DNA from 2 places in the Nonomuraea sp. 3-1Str genome. Region 1 is predicted to be linked to the other one. Evidence: predicted binding sites of a transcription regulator. Region 1 holds the regulator's gene; the other holds the start of a gene.
What was found. The regulator HrcA, encoded in region 1, represses chaperone genes, less so after heat shock. The targets are predictions, from matches to a motif close to TTGGCACTCTCNNNNNGAGAGTGCCAA.
Positions count from the first base shown of each region.

Region 2: the regulator HrcA is predicted to act here: its motif matches at 2,376-2,402, upstream of groL (chaperonin GroEL).

Region 1 covers NZ_JALHBK010000009.1:119,315-124,298, reverse strand. The annotation lists gene MTP10_RS16895 (DUF3097 domain-containing protein) at 1-717, opposite strand, end outside; gene MTP10_RS16890 (hypothetical protein) at 736-1,692, opposite strand; gene hrcA (heat-inducible transcriptional repressor HrcA) at 1,844-2,857, shown strand; gene dnaJ (molecular chaperone DnaJ) at 2,869-4,008, shown strand; gene MTP10_RS16875 (16S rRNA (uracil(1498)-N(3))-methyltransferase) at 4,037-4,762, shown strand; gene MTP10_RS16870 (hypothetical protein) at 4,801-4,984, opposite strand, start outside.
Region 2 covers NZ_JALHBK010000019.1:102,840-107,823, forward strand. The annotation lists gene MTP10_RS27355 (aldo/keto reductase) at 1-494, opposite strand, end outside; gene groL (chaperonin GroEL) at 622-2,250, opposite strand; gene MTP10_RS27365 (TetR/AcrR family transcriptional regulator) at 2,483-3,070, shown strand; gene MTP10_RS27370 (serine hydrolase domain-containing protein) at 3,202-4,281, shown strand; gene MTP10_RS27375 (aminoglycoside phosphotransferase family protein) at 4,364-4,984, opposite strand, start outside.

The DNA.
Region 1 (4,984 bases):
GATGCGCCGCCACGCCTCGGCGGGCTCCACGCGCCACCCCAGGGCGGCGATCACGCCCTCCTTCCACGGCACTCCGCGCGGCACGTCCGGCCAGGCGGGGATGCGCAGCGCGGACGGCTTGACCGCCTGCCAGATGTCGACGAACGGGTGCCCGACCACCAGCACCTCCGGAGAGGTCACCCGGGCCGCGATGCGGCTCTCCTTGGAGCCGGGCACCAGATGGTCCACCAGGACCCCCAGCCGGCGCCCCGGCCCGGGGCCGAACTCGTCGACGATCGCGGGCAGGTCGTCGACGCCCTCCAGGTACTCGACGACGACCCCTTCCACGCGCAGGTCGTGACCCCAGATCTTCTCGACGAGGGCGGCGTCGTGCACCCCCTCGACGTAGATGCGGCTCTCCTTGGCGACCTTGGCGCGCAGCCCTTCGACCGCGATCGACCCGGACGCGCTGCGCCTCGGCCCGCTCGGCGCCGCGACCGGCCGCACCAGCGTCACGGGCCTGCCCTCCAGCAGGAACGCGGCCGGCGCCAGCGGGAACAGGCGCCGCCTGCCGAACCGGTCCTCCAGCGTGACGGCCTCCTTGTCGCAGGCCACGACCGCGCCGCAGAACCCGCTGTCGGCGTCCTCCACCACGAGGTCGGGTTCGGCGGGCACCTTCGGGATCGTGCCCTTGCCCGGCCGCCGCCAGTTGCCCGCGAGAACATCACCGTCATACACACCGGGGACCGTAGCAAATCACCCGCCTGCCGCGAGGCGCCTGCGGTGGCCGCTGCGCCGTGCCAGGACGACGACGGTCAGGACGACCGCGACCAGCACGCCCGCCCCGGGCAGCAGGAACAGCGCGGCCACGCCGCCCAGCAGCCCGCCGGCGTCCACCGCCGGGCCCACCGCGAAGCGCGCGCCCGATCCCGCGGCCGTGTCGCACTTGAGCTGGTAGCCGCCCGCCTTCGGCACGTTCAGGGCGAGGATGGCCCGCCAGGTGGTCGAGCCCTGCGTGACCGTCATGCTCCCGGGCATCCTGGCCAGCAGCGCCCTGCCGGCGCCGCCGCCGGCCGAGCAGGTGTACTGCACCGGCGAGGCGCTGGCCAGGTACACCACGGGCTCGTCGGCCGGGTCCACGTTCACGGTCACCGTCTCGCCGGAGCCGAACGTCCTCGTCGGCAGCGCGCTCCGCGCCGTGTCCGCCACGCCGCCCGCGAACAGCGCCACCCCGGCCACCACGCACACCAGCGCGAGCCCCCAGGCGGCCCACACCCACCACAGCGGGGGCCGGAGCAGCTTGGGGTCCGCCCGGGGCGCGTACAGCGGGCCGCCGGCGTACATGCCGGACACCGGGAGGGGCCGGCCGCCGTACGGGCCCGTGAGCGGCTGGCCGCCGTAGGGCCCCTGCTCGCCCGAAGGAGAGCCGTAGGGGCCCGGCTGGTACGGGACCTGCGGGTGGGCGGCCTGCTCACCGGTCACCGGCCCCGGCCCGTACGACGGCCCGGACGGCGGCTGGGGGTACGGCGGCTGCCGCGAGTACGGGGCCTGCTGCGGCGGCATGCCGTGCGGCCCCGTCTGGTACGGCGGCTGCCCGTACGGGGGCTGCCCGTACGGGGGCTGCCCGTACGGCGGGGGAGGAGGGGGCTGACCGGGATGGGGGCCGGGCCCGGGCGCCGGGTCGTTCGGCTGGGAGGGGGACTCGTCGGTCATGTCGGCAAGTCTGATCCCTGGAGGCGGGCCCGCGCCAGCGGCAGGATGGCCAGGTGTTATCGCACCTTGTGGGTGAGAGCCGTACACTTGGCACTCGGGAACACAGAGTGCTAGACGGTCGTTCCCCGAGGCAGACGCAGGAGGTGAGCACGTGCTCGACGAACGTAAGCTGGCGGTGCTCCGCGCCATTGTCGAAGACTACGTGTCCACCAACGAACCGGTGGGCTCCAAGGCGCTGGCCGAGCGCCACAATCTCAAGGTCTCCCCCGCCACCGTGCGCAACGACATGGCCGCGCTGGAGGAGGAGGGCTACATCACCCAGCCGCACACCAGTGCCGGCCGCGTGCCGACCGACAAGGGCTACCGGCTGTTCGTCGACAGGCTGTCGCAGGTCAAGCCGCTGTCCGGGGCGGAGCGCCGGGCGATCGAGACGTTCCTGGCCGGGGCGGTCGACCTCGACGACGTGGTCACCCGCACCGTGCGGCTGCTCGCGCAGCTCACCCGGCAGGTCGCGGTCGTGCAGTACCCGACGCTGACCCGCTCGACCGTCCGGCACGTCGAGCTGGTGCCGCTCTCGGAGCGGCGCGTCATGCTGGTGCTCATCACCAACACCGGCCGCGTCGAGCAGCGCGTGGTCGAGCTGCCCGAGGTCGTGGAGGACACCCGCATCGCGCACCTGCGGGCCGTGCTCAACGCCTGTCTCGACGGGTGCGGCCTGAGCGCCGTGCCCGATCTCGTCGCCGACCTGCCCGAGCGGCTGCCCGCCGAGGACCGGCCGGCCGTGGCCACCATCCTGTCGGTGCTGCTGGAGACCCTCGTCGAACGCCACGACGAGAAGATCGTGTTCGCCGGGGCGGCCAACCTCGCCGGCGCCGACTTCACCGTCGGCCTGCGCGACGTGCTGGAGGCCCTGGAGGAGCAGGTCGTGCTCATGCGGTTGCTCGGCGAGACGTCCAGCGACATCCCGTCCGCGCTCACCGTGCGCATCGGCTCGGAAAACCCCTATCTGCACGGCACGTCCATCGTCGCGACCGGATACGGTTCTGGCGACAACCAACTGGCCCGGCTCGGCGTGCTGGGTCCCACGAGGATGGACTACCCCGTGACGATGGGCGCCGTACGCGCGGTGGCACGCTACGTCAGCCAGATCCTGGCTGCATCATAAGAGGTCGATAAGTGGCAAACAGCGACTACTACGCCACCCTCGGGGTGCGCCGTGACGCCAGTCAGGACGAGATCAAGAAGGCCTACCGCAGGCTGGCCCGGGAGCTCCACCCTGACGTGAACCCCGATCCTGAGACCCAGGAGCGGTTCAAGGAGATCACGCAGGCCTACGAGGTCCTGTCCGACGCGAACAAGCGCCAGATGTACGACCTGGGCGCGGACCCGTTCGGCGGCGGCGGGGCGGGCGCGGGGGCCGGCGGCTTCGGCGCGGGCTTCCCGTTCAGCGACATCATGGACGCGTTCTTCGGCCAGGCCGGGGGCGCGCGCGGGCCCCGCTCGCGCGCCCGCAGGGGCCGCAACGCGACCATCCGCGTCGAGCTGGACCTGCGCGAGACCGCGTTCGGCACGACCCGGGAGCTGGTCGTCGACACGGCCGTGCTGTGCGAGGTCTGCCAGGGCGCCGGCGCCGCGCCCGGCACCCACCCCGACACCTGCGACATGTGCAACGGCCGCGGCGAGATCTCCCAGGTCACCCGGTCGTTCCTGGGCCAGGTCATGACGTCCCGGCCGTGCCCCCAGTGCGGCGGCTTCGGGTCGATCATCCGGCATCCCTGCCAGGAGTGCTCCGGCGACGGCCGGGTGCGCACCCGCCGTACGATCAAGGTGCGCATCCCGGCGGGCGTCGAGGACGGCACCCACATCCAGCTGGCCGGCGAGGGCGAGGTCGGCCCCGGCGGTGGGCCGCCCGGCGACCTGTTCCTGGAGATCGTCGAGCGCCCGCACGAGATCTTCGAGCGGCGCGGCGACGACCTGCACTGCACGGTGCAGATCCCGATGACGGCCGCGGCGCTCGGCACGATCCTCACCGTCGAGACGCTCGACGGCTCCGAGGAGCTCGACGTGCGGCCGGGCACCCAGTCGGGGCAGGTCATCACGATGTACGGCCGGGGCGTGCAGCGGCTCAACGAGAGCGGCCGCGGCGACCTGCTGATCCACGTCAACGTCGAGACGCCGTCGCGGCTCGACCCGGCGCAGGAAGAGCTGCTACGGGAGCTGGCCAAGCTCCGGGGAGAGGAGCGCCCTCCGGGTAAGTTCGCACCGGGGCAGCAGGGTTTTTTCTCACGGCTGCGCGACGCGTTCAACGGGAGATGAGGCCGCCGCGGGGTAGAGACGGGCGGACGTGAGCGTCCCCGTCTTCCTGTCCGACGCCCTCGACGGGCCCGAGCTGCTGCTCGACGGGCCCGAGGGGCGTCACGCCGCCGCCGTGCGCCGGCTGCGCGCCGGCGAGCGGGTGGACGTGACCGACGGCGCCGGGGCGGTGGCCGAGTGCGTCGTGCGCGAGGCGCTGAAGGACTCCCTCCGGCTCGACGTGGTCGCCCGCCACGACGTGCCGGCGCCGCGGCCCCGGATCGTCGCCGTGCAGGGCCTGCCCAAGGGCGACCGGGGCGAGCTGGCCGTCGAGATGATGACCGAGGCGGGCGTGGACGTGATCGTCCCGTGGTCCGCCTCGCGCAGCATCACCCAGTGGAAGGGCGACCGGGCGGCCAAGGCGCTGGCCCGCTGGCGCTCCACCGCGCGCGAGGCGGGCAAGCAGGCCCGCCGCTTCCACCTGCCCGAGGTGACCGAGCCGGCCTCCACGGCTCAGGTCGAGGCGCTGCTGCGCGGCGCGGCCCTCGGGCTGGTGCTGCACGAGGAGGCCGCCGAGCCGCTGTCGCGCCTGGAGACTCCGGCCGACGGCGACGTGGTCATGGTCGTGGGCCCCGAGGGCGGGGTGTCGGAGGAGGAGGTGGCCCGGTTCCGGGCGGCCGGAGCGGTGCCGGTGCTGCTCGGGTCCACGGTGCTGCGCACCTCGACGGCGGGGGTGGCGGCGGCCTCGGTCCTCATGGCCCGTACCGGCCGCTGGTGACCCGCCGGCGCCGGGCCGCCTCGCGGGCGCCGGCGGCCCTACTGCGAGGAGAGCGGGCTGGCGTCCATGATCGTGGTGATGGTCTGGACGGTTTGGACGGGCTGCGTCGGGTCGGGGGCGTCGGCCGGGCAGTCGTCGGCGGGGCACGGCACGGCCGCCGGCGCCGTTTCGGTCACCGTGGCGGCCGGGGTGGGCGTCCGGGCCGGGGTCGGCGTCGCGCCG
Region 2 (4,984 bases), on a different contig from region 1:
AGCTCGCCTGACATGCCGGTGAAGCGGATCACGCCCTCGTCCTGAAGGGCCCGCATCTCGGCGATCGTCTCCTCGGCCCGCATCACCGCGACGCTCGGGCTCATGTGCACCATCAGGATGTCGAGATGGTCGGTGCGCATCCGGCGCAGGCTCTGCTCGACGCACGCGCGGACGTTCGCCCTCGTGTAGACGTGCGGCGGGAACATCCGCGGGTCACTGGCCGCCGCGAGGGGGCAGCCGCACTTGCTGGAGAGGATGAACTCGTCGCGCCGGTGGGAGATCCAGCGGCCGATGTGCTCCTCGGCGTCGCCGTAGTCGGGCGAGGTGTCGATGAGGTTCACCCCCGAATCGAGGACCGTGTTCAGCACCGTGCGGGCCTCGTCGTCGCTCACCGGCCTGCCCCACGCCTGCGGCCCGCGCAGTTCCATCGCTCCGTATCCGAGGCGGCTCGCCCGCAGTCCGGTCCTGCCGAGCTTCGCGGTTGGCAGCGTCACGTCATCGTCCTCTTCCGGTCTCGGCGTCCTGGCAGTTTCGTCCGGGCTCGGCGTACGCCGGCAGGCCGCGGCGGGCGGGCCCCGGGGACGTCCGCCCGCCCGCGTCCGCGATGCACGTGAGGATGAGCTAGAAGTCCATGTCGCCGCCGCCGGGCATACCGGCGGGAGCGGCGGGGTTCTTCTCCGGTTTCTCGGCGATGACGGCCTCGGTGGTGAGGAAGAGCGCCGCGATGGAGGCGGCGTTCTGCAGCGCGGAGCGCGTCACCTTGGCCGGGTCGATGATGCCCGAGGCGAACATGTCGACGTACTCGCCCGTGGCGGCGTTGAGGCCCTCACCCGGCGTGAGGTTGCGGACCTTCTCCACCACGACGCCGCCCTCGAGGCCGGCGTTGACGGCGATCTGCTTGAGCGGCTCCTCCAGAGCCTTGCGCACGATCGCGGCACCGGTGGCCTCGTCGCCCGACAGCTCCAGCTTGTCGAACGCCTTGGCGCCCGCCTGCAGCAGCGCCACGCCACCGCCGGGGACGATGCCCTCCTCGACGGCCGCCTTCGCGTTGCGAACGGCGTCCTCGATGCGGTGCTTGCGCTCCTTGAGCTCGACCTCGGTCGCGGCGCCGGCCTTGATGACGGCGACACCGCCGGCGAGCTTGGCCAGCCGCTCCTGGAGCTTCTCGCGGTCGTAGTCGGAGTCGGTGCGCTCGATCTCCGCGCGGATCTCGTTGACCCGGCCGGAGATGGCGTCGGGGTCGCCGGCGCCGTCGACGATGGTGGTCTCGTCCTTGGTCACGACGACCTTGCGGGCGCGGCCGAGCTGGTCGAGCGTGGTGCTCTCCAGCTTGAGGCCGAGCTCCTCGGCGATGACCTGGCCACCGGTCAGGATGGCGATGTCGCCGAGCATGGCCTTGCGGCGGTCACCGAAGCCCGGGGCCTTGACCGCGATCGACCTGAAGAGTCCCTTCATCTTGTTGACGATCAGGGTGGCCAGCACCTCGCCCTCGACGTCCTCGGCGATGACCAGCAGCGGCCCGCCGGCCTGGACCACCCTGTCGAGCAGGGGGAGGAGGTCCCTGTTCGCGGCCACCTTGCCGCTCACGATCAGGACGTACGGGTCGTCCAGGACCGCTTCGAGCCGGTCGGAGTCGGTGATGAACAGCGGGGCGATGTAGCCCTTGTCGAAGCGCATGCCCTCGGTGAGCTCGAGCTCCAGGCCGAAGGTGTTGCTCTCCTCGACGGTGATGACGCCTTCCTTGCCGACCTTGTCCATCGCCTCGGCGATGAGCGAGCCGATCTCGGGGTCGGCGGCGGAGATGGAGGCGGTGGAGGCGATCTGCTCCCTGGTCTCGACGTTCCTGGCGAGCTTGGACAGCTCCTCGCTGACGCGCTCGACGGCGGACTCGATGCCCTTCTTCAGGGCCATCGGGTTGGCGCCGGCGGCGACGTTGCGCAGACCCTCGCGCACCAGCGCCTGGGCGAGCACGGTGGCCGTGGTGGTGCCGTCACCCGCGACGTCGTCCGTCTTCTTGGCGACTTCCTTGACCAGCTCGGCGCCGATCTTCTCCCAAGGGTCCTCGAGCTCGATCTCCTTGGCGATGGAGACGCCGTCGTTGGTGATGGTGGGGGCGCCCCACTTCTTCTCCAGCACGACGTTTCGGCCCTTGGGGCCGAGGGTCACCTTGACGGCGTCGGCGAGCTGGTTCATGCCGCGCTCGAGTCCGCGCCGGGCGTCCTCGTCGAACGCGATCATCTTCGAAGCCATTCCTGCTCCTGCTCTTCGTAGGGCTGTCCGGTCGGGGGTTGCCGGGACGGCGCCCGCGACGGACGGTCTGCTGGCGGGCGGCCGACCTGCCCACGGACCTCGTCGTCCCGGCGCACGCCAGGTGGTTGGCACTCTCCAGGCGTGAGTGCCAGGCGTCTCGTCGCACTCTACCCACAACTTGCGTGTCACGCACACAGTGCGCGGCGCGCAAGTTGTGGGTAGAGTGGGCCCTATGAACGACGCCATGGATCTTCGGGCGCGCAACAGGCAAGCCACCCAGGAGGCGATCGGCCACGCCGCGCTGCGCCTGGCCATCGAGCAGGGCCCCCACGGACTGGCCCTGGTGCGCGTCCATGACATCGCCACGGCCGCGGGCGTCTCCCCCCGCACCTACAACAACTACTTCTCCAGCAAGGAGGAGGCGATCTGCTCCTTCCAGGCCGGCCAGTCCAAGCGCGTGGGGGAGGCGCTGCACGCCCGGCCCGCCGGCGAGCCGCTGGATCAAGCCATCATCGCGGCCGTGATCGAGCTCTACACCGACCCCGAGCCCGACCAGGCCGGCCTGCGCATGATCATGTCGACGCCCGAGCTGGAGGGCGAGGCGCTGAAGGCGTTCACCATGGCGGAGGGCCCGCTCACCGAGGCGATCGCGGCGCGCACCGGTACGGACCCCGGACGCGACCTGTTCCCGGCCGTCACGGCCGCCGCGGTCGCCGGCGCCATCCGCGTGGCGGGGCGGCACTGGCTCATGCCGGGCAACCCCGAATCCTTCGCCGCCATCCTGCGCCGGGCTCTGTCCTGTGTCGTTCCGGGCCGTTGATCGCCTTCGGCGGCATCCAGGACCGCCCGATCCAGCTCGCGCGGTGATCACCTCGGTGGTAGGGAATGCCTCACCCCGACAGGCAGGCAGGCCTGACTGATCGTGGGTGATCTTCCTGCGACATTGGGGGCATGACGAAATTGCTCGCCGCCGCTGTCGCCGGTTCCCTGGTCCTCGCCCCTGTCGCCCCCGCCTTCGCCGCCGCCGTGACGCCCTCGCCGCAGTCCAGCCTTGACGTGCTCACCACCGAGGACGGCATGGCGGGCGCGTTGAGCCAGGTGCGGAGCCCGGGCGGCGCGACCGTGACCCGGCGCTCCGGCACCGCGGAGCGGGGCACCGGCAAGCCGATGATCGGCCCTCGGGGCCGGTTCAGGATCGCCAGCGGGAGCAAGCCGATCATTGCCGCCACCGTGCTGCGGTTGGCCGATCAGAAGAAGCTCGACCTGGACGCCACGGTGGAGCGTTACCTGCCCGGGGCGCTGCGCGGCACCGGTGACGGCGCCGAGATCGACGGCCGAAAGATCACCGTCCGGATGCTGCTGCAGCAGACCAGCGGCCTGCCCGAGTTCGCCGACGCGATCGAGTGGAAGGAGCCCTTCCCGGACTTCCTGCGGGTGGCGCTCAGGCTCAAGCCCACGCCCCGCGGCTCCTTCGCCTATGCCAACACCAACTACCTGGTCCTCGGCATGATCGTGACCGCGGTGACCGGCAAGGACTACCGCCAGGCGAGCCAGGAACTGATCCTCAAGCCGTACGGGATGCGGGACACGTACTGGCCGGCCAAGGGCGACTACGGCATCCGCGGCCCGCACGCCCACACCTACGGGGTGCACCCCGGCCATCCGAAGGACGGCGAGGTCGACCTGACCGACCAGCTGCCCACCTACGCGTTCGGCCCCAGCGGCGGCCTGGTGTCCACCCCCGAAGACCTCATCCGGTTCTGGCGTGAGGCCCCGCTGAGCACGATGATGACCCGGCCGGTCAAGGTCGAGGCGGAAGGCTGGCCCGCGGGCGCCCGCTACGGCTACGGCGTGGCCCGGATGAAGTCGAGCTGCGGCTACGCCTACTTCGCCGCCGGTGACATGCCGGGGGCCGCGGTGTTCAGCGGCCGGGACCGGGCCGGGCGCGCCGCCACGGTCTACGTCACCGGCGTGCCCCGCAATCGGCAGCACCTGATCGACGCCTTCCTCGCCGCGATGTGCGACCGCTGAGTCATGCGCCGGGCCGTCTCAGCCGCCCTGCCCCCGGAAGCGCCCGGCGCCGGGTGGCGGCTGCGACCCCGAAGACCTGCGATCAGCCACGGGTGTCCAGCCCTTCGCGACCGAGCGCCGCTCGGATCCGGCTGAGCCACTCGGCGCCCAGCCGGCGCCCGTTCGGCAGCTGGTCGCCTCGATCCCAGCGCCACGTCGTGATCATCGCCAGCACGAGGATCCGGCACACCCTCAGCAACTCCTGGTCCACGCCCGGATAGTGCTCGCTGACTTCTTCGGGCGCATGGGCGAGGTCGAATTCGACAGGCCCGCGGCAACACGTCTCGAAGTCTATGAACAGCAGCCCGTTCGTCGTGGTGAGCACGTTGCCCGGGTGCGGCTCGCCGTGCAGCAGCTGCTCGGCGGCGCCGCGCTCGCCGATCACGCGTCTCAGGCTTCGCAACGTCTCGTCGAGCAGCTCCCGGTCCGCGTCGGCGAGCCCCGGCGTACGGTCGCGGCTCGCCACGAGCTGTTGGGCCTGCTCGACCCGATCCGTGAAGTGCGGCGTCGGGACGTCGAGCTCGCGCATGCCGGCATGCAGCCGCTCGAGCGCATCGGCATAGCCGGCTGGTGGGACCGCCTGAGGTGTCACGGGTTCGTAGTAGGTCCACAGCGTGATCTCGAAGCCGTCACGCTCATGGACGCGTGGCTCCACCCGCGGGTC